Regions from separate parts of the Terrabacter sp. C0L_2 genome, predicted to be linked through region 2. Evidence: riboswitches for the same ligand, from Rfam matches in the RefSeq annotation. Region 2 holds a riboswitch; the other holds the start of a gene.
What was found. Region 2 has a riboswitch for cyclic di-AMP ahead of U5C87_RS16105 (CHAP domain-containing protein). Riboswitches for the same ligand answer to the same signal wherever they lie in the genome.
Positions count from the first base shown of each region.

Region 1 (3,199 bases), 2.2 Mb from region 2:
TGGCCTCGCCGCCGACAACCTCAAGAGCGGCGGCCAGAACGAGGCCCTGATGCTCGTCGGTGGCGGCGCCCTGCTCGCCGCGGCCGGGTCCGGCGCCTTCGCCGCCCGTCGCGCACGCTCGCGCGCCTGAGCGACGGGACTCCTCCCGTGAGCGAGCGCACCCAGTCCCCGGACGGTGACCGCCCCACCCGCCCCGCCCGCCGAAGTGGCGTGAGTGGCGCGGGTGTCAGGGCAGCCGTCGCGGTCACGGCCGTCTTGGTCGTCGTCGGGGTCATCGCGCTCGTCCTCGGCCTCCGAGGGACGTCGGGGACCCCCGGCCCGCCGCAGCCTGCGGCGGCCGGGGTGCCCTCGGCCGGCACGTCCACCTCGAGCCCGCCGACCTCCCCGGGTCAGGGCGGGACACCGTCAGCCGGCCCATCTTCGAGCACCTCGGCAGGCACCAGGCCGAGCGCCGAGCCGGGCGCGAGCGACCCCAACGGCTTCGGGGACTTCCTCGAGGCGTCCGAGCCGACGTCGATCGAGATCCCGTCGATCGGGGTGCGCTCGTCGCACTTCGTGCCGCTCAGCATCCAGCGTGACGGCACGATCTCGGTGCCTGGCACGGCCCAGGAGGTCGGCCTCTACGACGCCGGCCCCACCCCGGGGCAGCTCGGCCCCGCGGTCCTCGCCGCGCACGTCGACACCCCGTCCGGGGTGCCGGGCATCTTCTACGAGCTCGGCAGGGTCCGCGCCGGCGACGTCGTCAAGGTGTCGCGCCGCGACGGCACGCACCTGCGCTTCACCGTCGACAAGGTCGCGGCCTACAGGAAGACGCAGTTCCCGACCGAGGCCGTCTATCGGGGCGACTTCACCAAGGCGGAGATCCGTCTCGTGACGTGCGGTGGGCCGACCGACAGCCGCAACGAGTACCGCGACAACGTCGTGGTCTTCGGCCACCTCACCGGCACGAGCTGAGGCCGCGCGGCGGCGACCACCCGAGGTATGCCGTCGGGCCAGCTCCCAGGGTCCGGCGGACTACCCGCCGCCTCATGTCGAGATACGACGATCCGCTGTGATCCACGTCTCAGCCAACGCAAGGTAAAGCGCGGGTATAGGCACGCACTCCGGACATTCAGGGGCGTTCCCCGCGCGTCGTCGTTACCGTGGCGTGACATTTGCCAGTTGACTCGTTTACTCTTCCCAAGTCCGGCCACCAGGTCGGGCTCTCGTGAGGTGGACCGCCTAGTCCTGTCACCGCCTGACGAGAGAGATCAAACCTTGTGACAGGAGCGGAGGAACCACACGTTTCTCCGGGCGTCCGGCGCAACGACTCCGGACGTCCTTGGGGTTAAGCCTTGGCCCCCGCGCGACGAAGTCACGTCTCTCGGGTCCGAGGCCGGGCACCTTTCCGCCCGAACCCGACAGCTAACTTCGTAGGCGCGGAGAGGCATCAAGCGTGAACTCAGAGAACATCCGCGGTCGCCACCGTGCACCTGGCCGCCACAATCCCCTCAACGAACTCAAGCTCCTCGCCCGTGAGTCGGCTCAGCCGGCCATGAAGGCCGGTGCCGTCGTCGCCGCCACGGGTGGCCTCGTCGCCACCTTCGCCAACCCGGCGAGCGCCGACACCCTGTCGCCCAACTCGGGCAACGTCGCTGCTGCAGGCTCCGAGGCCGCGGCCCCGGCTGCTGTCGGCCCCGCGACCGCCGCGGCTCCCGCCGTGTCGACCGCCCTGTCGAAGATCGGCTACGCCCCCGCGGTGCAGCAGTCCGTCGCCCAGCGCGTCGCCAAGCCGAAGCCGCAGGTCATCGAGGACGTCCAGGTCAAGACCGAGCGCGCCGCCGCCAAGAAGGCGGCCGCCGAGCGCAAGCTCGCCGCACAGCGCGCCTCGCGGGACCTGACCCGCCGCACGCTGACCGGCACCACCTCGTCGGTCAAGTCGACGGTCAACGGCAACGTGCCGAGCGCCTCGTCCGGCATGCGTTCCTCGCACAACTGGGCCACCGCGGGCCAGTGCACCTGGGGCGCTCTCGCCCAGTGGTACAAGTCCGAGGGCTACTACCCCGGCGGCTGGACCGGCAACGCGATGGTCTGGGACACCGGCGCAGCCTCCGCGGGCTACACCGTGAGCGGCACGCCCCGCACGCGCTCGATCCTCGTCATGGAGCCCGGCGTCCACGGCTCCTCGAGCGTCGGCCACGTCGCCTGGGTCACCGGCGTCAGCGGCAACCAGGTCACCATCATCGAGATGAACGCCCTCGCCGGCGCGTACAACTACAACACGCGCACGCTGACCGACGGTCCCGGCATGAAGTACATCTACGCGCCGTGACGGTCCGTCGATGACCGCGGAGTTCCACGCGAACTGAGCGCACGCGAAGGGGAGGATGCTGCGGCATCCTCCCCTTCGTCATGTCCCCACCGACCTGCCGCCACGAACGCCGCAGGCGGGTGGGATCGCCCACACGCCCAACCCTGGACACGCGGGAATGATCGCCGCCCTGCACGCCTTGTCGACTAGGTAGTTGAAGGCTCCATCGATCACGGTGGTGCCGCCAACCGTCATCGACAGCCCCCTACACGTGAGGAGCAGGCCTGTGTCCACGGCCTTCGAGAGCATCCGCATCGGCCGCTGGGACCTCCCCCAGCGCTTCGTCATGGCACCGCTGACGCGCAACCGCGCGGGCGAGGGCCAGGCGCCGACAGAGCTCAACGCCGAGTACTACGGCCAGCGCGCCAGCGCCGGCCTCATCATCACCGAGGGCACCCAGCCGAGCGCCGTCGGCCAGGGCTACCTCGACACCCCCGGCATGCACTCCGACGAGCAGGTCGCCGGCTGGCGCCTCGTCGCCGACGCCGTGCACCAGGGCGGCGGCCACGTCGTCGTCCAGCTCATGCACGCCGGCCGCGTCGCCCATCCCGACAACAAGGGTGGCCTCGAGAGCGTCGCCCCGAGCGCCATCGCCGCGCCGGGCGAGATCGTGACCCCGAAGGGTCAGCAGGCGTATGCCGTCCCGCGCGCCCTCGAGACCGACGAGATCCCCGCGCTCGTGGCCGAGTTCGTCCACGCTGCGCGTCAGGCCGTCGCGGCCGGGCTCGACGGCGTCGAGGTCCACGCCGCCAACGGCTACCTGCCGCACCAGTTCCTCGCCCCGAGCAGCAACCAGCGCACCGACGCCTACGGCGGCTCGCCCGAGAACCGCGCGCGCCTGACCGTCGA
Region 1 is NZ_CP143557.1:812,102-815,300, forward strand. It holds gene U5C87_RS03785 (hypothetical protein) at 1-130, shown strand, start outside; gene U5C87_RS03790 (sortase domain-containing protein) at 148-954, shown strand; cyclic di-AMP (ydaO/yuaA leader) riboswitch at 1,239-1,431, shown strand; gene U5C87_RS03795 (CHAP domain-containing protein) at 1,436-2,311, shown strand; gene U5C87_RS03800 (alkene reductase) at 2,577-3,199, shown strand, end outside.
Region 1: another riboswitch for cyclic di-AMP. It lies ahead of U5C87_RS03795 (CHAP domain-containing protein); the one in region 2 lies ahead of U5C87_RS16105 (CHAP domain-containing protein).

Region 2 (3,199 bases):
GCGTGGGTGGCCACGGGCGTGGCCGTGCTCGTCACGACGGCCGGGTGCGGCACGTCGGGGGCGAGCTCCGTCGCGGCGCAAGCCCGCTCCGGGGACCGGAAGGGGTACGTCTCCGGCGACGGCAGCGTCGAACGGGTCGACGCCGCCGACCGCGGCCCGGCCCTGGCCCTGGCCGGACCGACCGTCGACGGGCGCACCTGGTCGCTGCAGGAGCACTCCGGTCAGGTCGTCGTCGTCAACGTGTGGGGCTCGTGGTGCCCGCCGTGCATCACCGAGACCCCCGCGCTCGAGAAGGCCTACCGGACCCTGACCGCCCGGTACCAGGACGTCGCGTTCATCGGGCTGGACACCAAGGAGGGCCCCGAGTCCGCTCTCGCGTTCATCCGCGCGAACCACGTCCCGTACCCGTCGCTCGCCTACGACGGGGGGCAGCGGATGCTGTCGCTCAACGGCAAGGCCGCCGCCACCCCGACGACGTTGGTCCTGGACCGCCAGCACCGGATCGCGGCCCGCGTGCTCGGGCCGGTGACCGCCGCGACGCTGGGCGGGCTCGTCGAGGACGTGCGGGCCGGATGACGCCCACCGACCTGACGGCCGCCCCGGTCCTGGTGGCACTCGGCGTCGCCGCGCTCGCTGGCGTCGTCTCGTTCGCGTCCCCGTGCGTGCTGCCGCTCGTTCCCGGCTTCCTCGGGTACGTGACCGGGCTGTCCGACCAGCCGCTCGCTGACCGCCGCCGCGGTCGGATGGTCCTGGGGGCGCTGCTGTTCGTGCTCGGCTTCAGCACCGTCTTCCTCGTCGGCGCCGGGATCGTCGCGGCCGCGTCCCTGACGCTGCAGGAACACCAGTCCGGCCTTCTGCGAGTCAGCGGCGCGGTCGTCGTCATCACCGCCCTGGTCTCTCTCGGGGTCGGCCGCTCCTGGTCGCTGACGCCCCGGTGGCGCCCACCCACCGGGCTGGGCGGTGCGCCGCTGCTCGGCGTCGCCTTCGGGATCGGGTGGGGACCCTGCCAGGGCCCGACACTCGCGGCGATCCTCGCCATGGCCGCTCCCCTGTCCGCGCAGTCCGGCACGGTCACCCGCGGCGTCGCCCTCGCCCTCGCCTACTGCCTCGGCCTCGGCCTTCCCTTCCTGGCCATGGCAGCCGGGTACGAACGAGCGAGCCGAGCCAGCGAGTGGCTGCGTCGACACCGGCAACCCATCCGGCTGACCGGCGCCATCGTCCTGCTCACCGTCGGGACCCTCATGCTCGGCGGTCTCTGGGAACCGGTCATCACGTGGCTCCAGTCACGCCTCATCAACAACTTCCAGACGGTCATCTGAACGCCCTGACCAACCGTCCCCGCCACTCCCCCCAGCCGCACCACCTGCGCACCGAGACCTCGACCGAAAGAAGGACCGACCGACACCCTCCACACCCTCCACACCCTCCACCACCCATGACATGACCGACCCGACCGGGCCCACGGCCCGACGGACATCCCTGAGCAGGCGAGCTACCCGTCGTACTCGCCCTGCACCCAGCCCACTCCGGGCACTCACCGAGGCGCCGAATCCTGCCACCTCGAGGAGTCCACACCCACCACGCACGGCAGGAACGGGGAAACCACCACCGGACACGCAGCCGCGACGTCCTCGGGGTGAAGCCGACGCTCACGCGCCGGCCGGGTCACCACCTCCGACCCGAACCCGACAGCTAACCCCGCAGGCGCGAGAGAGGCCACCGATGAACACCACCCGACGTCCCGGCCGGCACCGACCCCCCGGCAAACCCAACCCGCTCACCGAGCTTGGAACCCTCGCCCGCGAGTCCGCGCAGCCTGCCATGAAGGGGGCCGCGATCCTTGCCGCCACCGGCGGGCTCATCAGCACGCTGGCCCCGTCGGCCTCGGCCGAGAGCAGCTCGAGCGCCAGCGCGCCCGCCGTCACCGGCCCCGCCTCCGCGACGACGTCCGGCAGCGCGACGGCAGTGCCCGGCATGACCGCCCGGCCGGCGCTCACCTCGATCGGGTTCACCCCGAAGCCGAAGGCCGTGAACGCACCGGCCGCGACGGTCATCACCGACGTCGCCGTGCAGCAGAAGCGCGACGCGGCCCACCGGGCGGCGGCCGCCAGACGGGAAGCGCAGGCCCGTGCCTCCCGCGACCAGGCGCGACGAGCGCTGAGCGGGTCCGCGTCCGCGGACACCAGCGTGGGCGTCTCCGTCCCACGCGCAAGCGCAGGCGGTCGCTCCTCGTACAACTGGGGATCACCCGGGCAGTGCACGTGGGGCGTGCTCAACAAGTGGTACCAGTCCGAGGGCTACTACCCCGGTGGCTGGACCGGCAACGCCCTCGTCTGGGGCACGCGAGCCGCGGACGCCGGATACACCGTCAGCGGGACGCCCCGGACGCGGTCGGTCGTCGTGATGCAGCCGGGCGTGCACGGCTCGTCGAGCGCCGGTCACCTCGGCTGGGTCACCGCGGTGAACGGAGACCAGGTCACCATCATCGAGATGAACGCGCTGGCCGGACCGTTCAACTACAACACCCGAACCGTCACGGACATCAGCGGCATGCAGTACATCTACGCTCCGTAGGACCGCTGCCACGACCGGGCCTGCGGGCGCCCCCGCTCGACGCGGGGGCGCCCGCACGCGGGCTGCGGCTCGACCGACATCGTCGGCTCGCTGCACCCAAGGCCCGGTCAGCCCGGTCAGCCCGGTCAGCCCGGTCAGCCCGGTGGGCCATTCCAACGGGGATGGGCAGGGATGCATGTTGCCTGCGTTTCGCCCCGCATCTCAGGTCCGTCGATGCCACCGCCCAGGTGGGCCTCCCCGTCAGGAATCTCGAAGGGCCCTCTGGACATGTCTCACGCCTGTAGCTGAACCCGTGAACAGCCATGGCATCATCTCGGCCATGCGACGGAGAACGACTGAGTCAGCCCTCGAGCGCACGTCGCCGGTCGCTCCGCGGTTCTACACGCTGAGCGACGTCGCGACCCTGCTCGCGAGCACCGAGGCCCAGGTGTACGCGTTCGTGCGCACCGGGGACCTGCCCGCGATCAAGATCGGCGGCCGCGGCCAGTGGCGCATCGAGATCACGGTGCTCGACCAGTGGATCGCAGACCAGTACGAGGCCACCAAGGTCTACGTCCTGGAGCACCCGATCCTCGATGCGTCGCGGAAGGCCGGACCGCGCACGGTGGAGGACTGAGCCGGTGCC
Region 2 is NZ_CP143557.1:3,503,902-3,507,100, forward strand. It holds gene U5C87_RS16095 (TlpA family protein disulfide reductase) at 1-576, shown strand, start outside; gene U5C87_RS16100 (cytochrome c biogenesis CcdA family protein) at 573-1,319, shown strand; cyclic di-AMP (ydaO/yuaA leader) riboswitch at 1,534-1,720, shown strand; gene U5C87_RS16105 (CHAP domain-containing protein) at 1,723-2,574, shown strand; gene U5C87_RS16110 (helix-turn-helix domain-containing protein) at 2,894-3,190, shown strand; gene U5C87_RS16115 (helix-turn-helix domain-containing protein) at 3,195-3,199, shown strand, end outside.